3 regions of the Brevibacillus sp. BC25 genome follow, and region 3 is predicted to be linked to each of the others. Evidence: predicted binding sites of a transcription regulator. Region 3 holds the regulator's gene; each other region holds the start of a gene.
What was found. Region 3 encodes Rex, which represses fermentation and respiration genes when NADH is low (regulators of the CRP and FNR family bind a similar motif). Its sites were predicted from a motif close to TTGTGAAATATTTCACAA; they were not measured.
Positions count from the first base shown of each region.

Region 1: a site for Rex is predicted at 1,505-1,522, ahead of PMI05_RS26635 (DUF1641 domain-containing protein). Genes of this name have one in related genera too.
Region 2: a site for Rex is predicted at 2,024-2,041, ahead of PMI05_RS28850 (cytochrome ubiquinol oxidase subunit I). Genes of this name have one in related genera too.

Region 1 covers NZ_AKIX01000119.1:6,342-9,626, forward strand. The annotation lists gene PMI05_RS26630 (NAD(P)/FAD-dependent oxidoreductase) at 1-900, opposite strand, end outside; gene PMI05_RS26635 (DUF1641 domain-containing protein) at 944-1,399, opposite strand; gene PMI05_RS26640 (PilZ domain-containing protein) at 1,690-2,355, opposite strand; gene obgE (GTPase ObgE) at 2,364-3,285, opposite strand, start outside.
Region 2 covers NZ_AKIX01000130.1:106,448-109,732, reverse strand. The annotation lists gene cydB (cytochrome d ubiquinol oxidase subunit II) at 1-515, opposite strand, end outside; gene PMI05_RS28850 (cytochrome ubiquinol oxidase subunit I) at 505-1,920, opposite strand; gene PMI05_RS28845 (hypothetical protein) at 2,502-3,251, opposite strand; gene PMI05_RS28840 (sigma-70 family RNA polymerase sigma factor) at 3,241-3,285, opposite strand, start outside.
Region 3 covers NZ_AKIX01000051.1:70,854-74,138, forward strand. The annotation lists gene PMI05_RS30725 (hypothetical protein) at 1-39, shown strand, start outside; gene PMI05_RS15200 (amidohydrolase) at 103-1,407, opposite strand; gene PMI05_RS15205 (redox-sensing transcriptional repressor Rex) at 1,424-2,047, opposite strand; gene PMI05_RS15210 (ComEC/Rec2 family competence protein) at 2,063-2,968, opposite strand; gene dinG (ATP-dependent DNA helicase DinG) at 3,010-3,285, opposite strand, start outside.

The sequences.
Region 1 (3,285 bases), on a different contig from region 3:
CATTACGACCGCACTGTCACCTGCGAGGAATACATCAGGGTGAGAAGTGGATTGCAGGAATTCTGTAACAGTTGCGCGCCCGCGGTTAACTTCGACGCCGCACTCAGCCACTACGCGATTTCCTTGTACGCCACCTGTCCATACCATTGTTTTGGTTTCAATGGTAGCGCCATCTTTTAAGCAAACCGTGGTTTCTTTCATTTCCGTTACAGGTACGCCTGTCAGGAACTGAACGCCGCGTTTTTCCAAGCTCGTTTGCGCACGCTCCACCAGGTCAGGAGCAAAACCAGCCAAAATGGAAGGACCTGCTTCTACGCAGTAGATGGATACGTCTGCAAAGTCTACGCCGTGTTTGTGGCACAGATTTGGCAACATATCAGCGAATTCCCCAACCAGCTCGATACCTGTCAGACCGCCACCACCTACTACGAAGGTAGCATCTGCTTTATTTTTGCTCGCCTTGTATTCAATCACGCGCTCTTCGAGGTGTGCACGCAGACGATTTGCTTCTTCTACAGACTTCAGTGTGAAGCTGTACTCTTGCAGACCTGGGATTCCGAAGAATGCGGTTTCACTACCCAGCGCAATTACCAAAGCATCGTATTTAATGGACTCGCCGCTCGCCAATGTTACGCGTTGGGAATCGAGGCCAATATTTTCTACCGCGTCTACTACAAGGTTAATCTCTTTGCCACGCAGCAATCTTTCCAGAGGGAGCGCCACGTTTTGTTCAGACAGGTTTCCTACTGCCAAGCGGTGCAGTTCCGTAATAATTTGGTGAGTAGGAAAACGGTTTACCACCGTGATCGACGCTTCTTCAGCCGTCATGTATTTACGTGCAGTCAATGCGCTGAGCAAACCGCCATAACCGCCACCTAGAATCAGAATATGCTTCGCCATGCCCAATCCTCCGTCCATGTCTTACAATCAATAATAAAAAATACTAGCGTTTTTGTTGTTGACGTTCTGCTGATACTTCCAGGAATGCTTGTGCGAAACGCAATGTTTTTTGTACTTGCGGATCCTTTAGCATTTTGAGAATACCGAACAAACCGATAGTAGACTCTTCTACATGAACACGGTCATTGGCTTCAATGGCTGCTTGCGCAATACCTTTCGCTTTGTCAGAGATCGGTTTTACGAACTCTTCCATTCCGCCTTTGATGTCGTCGATCAACACATGATCATTTGCTACTGTTTGTACCAAATCATATGTTTTGGTCAAAAGTGTTGTCAGTTCTGCCAATTTAGGCAGGTTCGCCACCAATACGTTCAGTGACTCTTGAATTTCTGGTTTCATCAACTGATCGAGTACATCTTGTTGCTGCGCTGGTGCCAGAGTTGCAGTGCTTGCTACTTCAGCAGCAGCTTGAGCTTGTTGCGTAGTTGTTTGAGACATAAAAAAAACGTCCTCCTTTGCTTTGGAATAGAGGCCTTTCATTCTCGATGCCTGTTCATACGAGTAACGGCCGCTATTCTCCCTGAAAATCCGGTAAAAAATTGTTTGTAACATTTTTCACAAAGTAAAGCAGACAACGGATTCGAATAATCAAAAGTGAATGATTTCACGTGTATTTATTCAGGAAAGCGTACACAACAAATCATGAGGTGAACAGGCTCGATTTAGAACTCTATGTACTCTACTATATACCTTCTTCACAGGAACATCAAAGGAAAAAAACCGCTTCCTTAGGAAGAAGCGGTAGTTGAGAGCTTTTTATAGTAATCCTTGATGAGTTCATGGTGCTTTTCATTGATATCCGTAAAGATTAATTCAATCATCGATTGCTTGTCTTGGAACGTTTTTTCCACGATTTTCGCCATCATGACGATCTCCTGCGCTTGCTTCGGTATCTTGAAAGACAAGTGGAGAAAATCGCCCTTCGACACATAACCGTCTGTACCCAATACAAGACGGGTAGGAGAGAATTTCAGCAACACTGCCTCGCCTTTTTCTTCGATCGGTCTCGCTCCCATCACCTTGTAAGGGACAGAAATACCGAGATCTGGAGAGATGGGATCCTGCTTGCGCTTTTGTGTAATTTCTACCCCTACACTAATCGGAATCATCCCTAAAAGCTTGATCGGCCAAACCGTTTGCTCCGAAACTACTTCCAAATCAATGGTATTCACTGCCGCATCCGTCTCCCAACGAATGCGTACAGTTGATCCGAGAAGCTCTGCTTTCGTTTCAGGCTTCATCTCATAGGAAACTACGAGATAACTGCCCTTTGCATGTTCAACCAAAACTTGGACAGGTGTCGTCACCTGCTTGGAGATGATTAGCGGTAGCGTCGCACCGCGTTGGAGTCGTTTATCCCCCATAAATGGGTTCAGTGATGGGATATCAATCATGGTTTTTGTCACTCCACAAAGTCAAACTCTAATTTGCCGATCCGAACGGTATCCCCGTCTTTTGCTCCTTGCTTACGCAGGGCCTCATCTACACCCATGCTGCGCATTTGTCTTGCAAAACGTTGGGCTGCATCATAACTGGTGAGGTTGGTCATGCGTACGAGCTTCTCGATTTTTTCGCCGCTAACAACAAATACTTCGTTATCACGCGTAATCTCGAATTCGTCTGGTTCTTTTTCTGCACGGAAGACGACACGCTCTTCCACTTCCACAACTTCTTCGACAGTAGGCTTGTCCGGAATGGTCGCCAACATATCCCCGATTACATACATCAATTCCTGTACGCCTTTGCGGGTTGCAGCAGAGATCTCGTACACCTTCACATCTGGAGCCTTTTCCTTGAAAATACGCAGGTTTTCCGCTGCTTCTGGCAGTTCCATTTTGTTCGCGACTACAATTTGCGGACGATCTTCGAGCTTCAGGTTATACATAGTCAGCTCGCGGTTGATCTGCAAATAATCCTCGTATGGATCGCGCCCATCTACCGCTGCCATGTCAATCACATGGACGATCAAGCGCGTACGCTCTACGTGACGCAGGAATTGGTGACCAAGACCCACACCTTCATGCGCGCCTTCAATCAATCCTGGCAAATCAGCCATTACGAAGCTCTGCTCGCCTAAGTCCACAACACCCAGATTCGGTGTCAGCGTCGTAAAGTGGTACTCCGCAATTTTTGGCTTCGCCGCTGTTACACTGGACAGCAAAGTGGATTTTCCAACACTCGGATAACCAACCAAGCCCACATCTGCAATCAGCTTGAGTTCCATGACAATGTAACGCTCTTGACCTGGCTCCCCGTTCTCCGAGATGTGTGGGGCTGGATTTGAAGAGTTGGCAAAACGAATATTGCCTCGTCCACCACGTCCA
Region 2 (3,285 bases), on a different contig from region 3:
CATAGTCCTGTAACTGTCACTCCTGCCCACAAAGAGTAACCATTCACAATGTCAGAGAAGCCAGCAGTCATTTCCATATTCTGATCAATCGGAACACCCTTCACCAAGCTGGCAAACACCATTCCGAACAACATCGGCGGTACAAAGCTTCCAATCAGAATCGCTACATCCCACGTCTTTTTCCAAGCCTCGCCTTTCCCTTTGCCTCTAAATTCAAATGCTACCCCGCGTCCAATCAACGCAAGCAGAATCAGCGTAAGCACGAGATAATACCCGCTAAACATCGTGGCATACCACTCCGGAAACGCTGCAAACATCGCACCAGCCGCTGTAATCAGCCAAACTTCATTGGCATCCCAGAACGGGCCAATCGTATTAATCAGAACCCGAGTCTGCAAATCATTTCGTGATAGCAGGCGCGTTGCCATGCCGACACCAAAGTCGAAGCCTTCGAGAAAGAAAAATCCGGTAAACAGAACGGCAATGAGCAGGAACCACAGTTCATTAAGCTCCATAACGTTCACTCCTTACACGATCAAATGGATCCTGAAGCTGTAAATCCTCTACTTCCTCGTGACTATCCATATCCGGTCCTTTTTTGGCCACACGAGCAAACAGATAAGCCAAGAGGCAAAGCAGGATGAGATAAATCGTCGTGAAGGCAATGAGAGAGAACCATACCTCTCCTGTGCTAATGCTTGGCGAAACCGAATCTTCAACACGCAGTAGCCCGAATACCGTCCACGGCTGACGACCTACCTCCGTCATAATCCACCCAGCCGAGTTTGCGATGAATGGTAGTGAGATACCCGCAACCATCAACTGCATGAACCGCTTGTTTGGCTGTTCCAACTTTTTACGTAAAGCGAGATATGCCCCGTACAAAGCCAGCAAAATCATTGCACTACCACCCGCTACCATGATGCGGAAGCTCCAGAAGGTCGTCCGAACTGGTGGAATGTAGTTTCCTGGACCGTAGGTTTTCTCATACTCTGCTTGCAATTCCAACATGCCCGGTACAGAACCTGAAAGGGAATTGTACGTCAGGACGCTAAGCAGATAAGGAATCTTTATTTCAAAACCGTTTTCTTGTTTTTCCGGATCAATCGTTGCAAAAACCGTCCAAGGAGCTGGGTCTGAGCTTGTTTCCCAGAGACCTTCACTCGCTGCCATTTTCATCGGTTGGGTAGCAACCAAATACTGTGCCTGACCATGACCGAATTGAGCAATAGCAAGTGAGGAAATCAATGCTACCACGATCGCAATTTTGAAAGATTGCACAAAGAATGTAACGTCTTGTTTTTTCAACAGCTTCCAAGCACTGATACCTGCTACCAAGAAGGCACCTGTCGCAAATGCCGCAAATACGGTATGCGGGAATTCATATAGTAATTGTCCATTGGTAAGGAGAGCGAAGAAATCGACCATCTCTGCACGTCCGTTATTGATAGCGAAGCCGACTGGCTGCTGCATGAACGAGTTGGCTGCCAAAATCCAGAGAGCCGAAAGAATCGTTCCGATGGATACGAGCCAAATACATGCGAGATGCACACCTTTGGACAAGCGATCCCAACCAAACACCCATAGTCCAATAAAAGTCGATTCGAGGAAGAATGCTAAGAGGGCCTCAATCGCTAGTGGTGTCCCAAATACGTCGCCGACGAATCGTGAGAAATCAGACCAGTTCATCCCAAATTGGAACTCCTGCATAATCCCTGTCACGATCCCGACAGCAAAATTTATGAGCAAAAAGGTTCCCCAAAACTTGGCCATTTTTTTGTACAAGTCATTCTTTTTTACCACATACATCGTTTCCATAATGGCTACTAATAATGACAGCCCGATGGAAATCGGCACAAAAACAAAGTGAAAGATAGTTGTTATCGCAAATTGAAGTCGTCCCAAATCCACTATATCCATGTACAAGATCCCTTTCTATTCGCGTCTTGGCCTTTATGTACCGGAATTATACCAGTGGGGAAACCAGAATTTATGGCGACTTTGTGAAAAAAATCACAAATATATGTGAAAAAATTCACAATTGATTCTCTCTCTTGTAACCCCCTTTTCGCATTCATCTTCGTGAGAGAGTTCTTTGTTTTGTTTTACCCTGTATATTTCCGGTCATGCATAATTGTAGCAGGACTTTTGACCCTAGAGGGTGTCCGATTCGTTACATGATTTTTAACACTCTGTGACTGTTTAGGATTACCCTATCATTTGAGCTAGACTTATGCTTCATTACTTATTTCATTACACATGCAATAGATTTCATTCATATTAAAAATTATCAACGATTATGGCCGTAGAAAAAATGAACCCTTTTACAGGCCTATCTTTCCCCTATTGATTTTTTTTGATGAGATACGACACTTGTGTAAGCGGCGTATCCATTCCCAAATCACTACCAATTCCATCATTACGAAAATACCCAGGCGATCACCGACCTCGAAAAGCAATCGAAGTCGGTGTGCCTGGGTACGTGGTGAAGCAACAACTGCTTATTTTTTGGCGGATTTCGTTGACAAGGAATCGATGATGTTGCCGATAGTTGCAGCATCAAAGCTCTTCTCTGCCATCTGGTACAGCTCGTATGTGAATCCTTCATGCTCCCAAATCACGATTCCGTTGGCGAAATGTACCTTTTTCCCGCCAATGGTTTCGATCTTGACACCCTCTGTCGTGCTGATGCCGTTTTCGCCACCGTTTGAAATCAACAAGGAAATAAACTCTTTCTCTTTTTTATACTGAATCTCTACCATACGCTCGCCTTGAACGACCGTGTTCACATAGGAATAATGCTCTGCCAACCATGTCGGTGCGGGAAAGTCCATTTTGCTAGCTGCGCGTGCTTCTTCCACTGTCATCTGTGGGGGGGCCTTGCGTTCTATAGGTATCTCGATTTCTTGGGTATTGGACTGTGTAGCAGGTAGCTCTTTATCGTATTGGGTAATTTCCATGTTCCCAACCTGAAAGCGTGCCAAGATCGTCTGGAGCATTCCTTGGGCAAACGACGTAGTCGAGAATGCACCTAAAAGGCAAACAACAGCAACAGCACTAACTGTGGCAGCTTTCCATTTATTCATTTTCATATAGATCCCGTCCTTTTCATGTAGTTGTATATTTCCTGATTCCAATTTGAATTTCAGCCGATTGTATATGTTGGCTTTTGGAGTGGCGTCATCTAATTCCAGATCAGTAAGCAAGTCGGTGAGTTCATGAAAATCGTCTAGATCATGCTTACTCTTCATAACGGAAGCCCCCTTTTTGCAATTCCATCTGCAG
Region 3 (3,285 bases):
ACAAAAGCTGTGGCGAAAAATAACAACGGAACGTCGTAGTATCCAATTCCCCTACCTACACCTGCACTGCCTTACTCCTGTCCCCCACCTGACAGGAGCCTTTTACCGTTTTAACGTTTGGAATACGCGGTTTGCTTCGTAAATCGCACGCTCCTCATCGATAGTCAACAGCTTATGATTACGCATCAAGAATTTACCCGCTACAATCGTATCTTTCACATCGCGTCCATTTGCTGCGTACACGACGTGTGAAATCGGTTGGTGTGCCGGGTGGAAATGGGCTTGGTGGCTATCCAGCACGATCAAGTCAGCTTGCTTGCCTACTTCAATGCTTCCGAGCGTTTCCTCTTGGAATACCCCTTCTGCGCCATAACGAGTAGCCATGCGAAGTGCTTCCTCTGCTGGTACGGCTACTGGATCGTTGTTCACACCTTTGTGCAGGATCGCAGCGAGTTTCAATTCCTCAAACAAATTCAAATTGTTGTTGCTTGCCGAGCTGTCGGTACCCAGTGACACGCTTACACCTTTTGCCAACATTTTCGGAACAGGCGCAACACCGCTTGCCAGCTTCAGGTTGCTCACTACGTTATGAGAAACTCTCACGTTGTATTTTGCCAAAATGTCGATTTCTTCATCCGTTAGGTGAACAGCGTGTGCGACGAGTGTTGGGCGATTGAACATTCCCAGCTTTTCCAAATGAGCAACTGGACGCAGTCCGTAGTCCTTCTCGTTTTGACCGACTTCCCAAGCAGTTTCAGACATATGGATATGAAGCGGCAAGGAAAGCTCATCGGCTTTTTCGATAATTTGGGTAATAAATTCTGGTGAGCAGGTGTACGGCGCATGCGGTGCCATCATGACGGTAATACGCCCGTCTGCCTGATTATGCCATTCTTTTGCAAAAAGAGTCGCGTCTTTCAGCTTTGTTTGACGTTCTTCTTCGGAGCACAGACCGATCATACCACGGCAAAGGCGCGCACGCATTCCAGCTGCATCAACTTCCTTCGCCACGACGTCCATATGATCATACATATCCACAAACGTGGTGGTTCCGGTACGAATCATCTCGATAAGCGACAATTGGGTACCCCATTTTACTGTATCGCCCGTGAATTGCGCCTCCAATGGCCACATTTTGTCTTCAAGCCATTGTTGCAGCGGCAAATCATCTGCATAACCGCGTAGGAGGGACATACCAGCATGTCCATGCGTGTTGATTAAGCCAGGTAGTATGTAATCACCTTTTTGATCGATGACTTCATCGTATCCCGCTTCCGACAGGTCTTCAGGAGTTGGGCCCACATACGTAATCTTGTTGCCTTCGAATGCTACGGCACCATCGTAAATGACTTCATTCGTATCGTTAACGGTAATAACTGTTGCGTGAATGAGGATCGTCTTTTTCATAGTATACACTCCATTCTTACGTCAAATAGTAGGCCAAGCTTTGCAGGTTGGACGTCACATCCGCATAGTGAATGCGAACATCTTTTCCTGCGCGAATCGTCGTAGGGGCAAAATTCAAGATCCCCCTGATACCCGCTTGAGTCAACTGATCACATACGGATTGCGCTGCAGGTGCCGGTACCGTAATAATCGCTAGCTTGATTTGCTTGTTTACGATCGTTTCTTCCAGCTCTGCTAAAGGCTGGATCGGTATACCTGCGACTTTTTTGCCCTGCTTCTCTGGATTACTGTCAAAGATGGCCGCAATCCGCATGTTATCTTTCAAATAAGCGTTGTAGTTACTAATGGCATGGCCTAAATGCCCAGCTCCGACCAAAGCGACACGGATTTCATCCGTTAGCTTCAGAATTTCACGTATTTTTTCCACTAGATAATCGACATCATAGCCGATTCCCTTTTTTCCAAAATCACCAAAAGCTGCAAGATCTTTTCTGATTTGGGCAGGATTCACATCAAGATTCTTGCCCATCTGTTGGGAGGAAACGGTGGTCACCTCAACTTGCTGCAAATAACTGAGGTAACGCAGATAAATCGGCAAACGACGGACGACCGCTTCTGAAATCTTTTCGTGTTTTGCCACGTTCGGTCTTCCCCCCTAATTCTTTTGCTTCAAAATCCGATATTCTTTTCCATTCGATAAAATGGTAATGGAACCGTCGTGGCTGGTAACGTATGTCTCGGCCCATGACTCACCCAGGCGCTCCATGACTTCCGTCTGACCGTCTTTCATTTGATCCCGCGATCGACCTGTCTGAATAATGGCGACCTGAGGATCGACTTGCGTCAGAAACGGTTGCGAAGAGCCTTGATTGCTCCCCTGACCGGCTACCTTTAGCACTTCCGCTTTCAGTCTGCCATTTTGCCGTTCCAACAGTCGCTCTTCTGCTTTTTCATTCACGGCGCTCATAAATAAAAAACGCAATTGACCGTGCGTCAATCGAAAAACGAGAGAATTGTTCTGGGGCGATAAAAATAACGGTTCATCCGGGAGCAAAACTTCCATCGAGATTTCTTGGTCAAGAGCGAGTACTTGTCCTTGCTCTGCTTCCATCTGTTTTTGGTTGGAGCGAAGCAGCATGACATGGCGAATCGATGATGCGATCAGCTTGGGCAAAATGACGGCATCTACAAGCACTTGCTGGCTCAATGAAGCGTAGCCTCCCATATGCTCAGGCTGGTCGTTCGTCACCACTACATAGTCGAGCCGTGTGATCTTGAGCTCTGCCAAGCGCGCGGAGAGAACGGGCCAATCATCTGCCGTACCCGTATCAATCAGCATCGTTTTGCCGCCTGGCATTCTCAAAAGCGTACTCTCACCATGTGGAAGTGCCAAGTAGGTGATAATAAGACCCGAAAATTCCTGTTCTGTCTCTGTTTCAAACGGGTCATCTATCTTCACTGCTGCCTCTTGCAAATACAAATGGCTATCAATCGAGCATGCGCAAAGGAAAATCGCACTAAGAACTACAATCCACCAACGCCACTCTTTTTTCCATAACATTTATTTTATCACCTTAATCCCTATGAGACTATTGCTTCATTTTATGAATCTGACAGGGATTGCATACTAAGGAATGGCTCTATGCGCTCTCGCAGCGTTGGCCATGGACCGCTTTCGATCTGAAATGGCGGCAAAGATTGAAGGAAAGAGCGTCCATATCTCGACTCAACCACACGCGTGTCTAGAACGATCACGACCCCGCGATCCAAGTGGTGGCGAATTAATCGACCCACCCCTTGTTTAAATTGCAGAACAGCTTGTGGAAGAGACAAGGACATAAAAGCGTTTTTTCCTTCTGCCTTCAAAAGCTCTGCCCT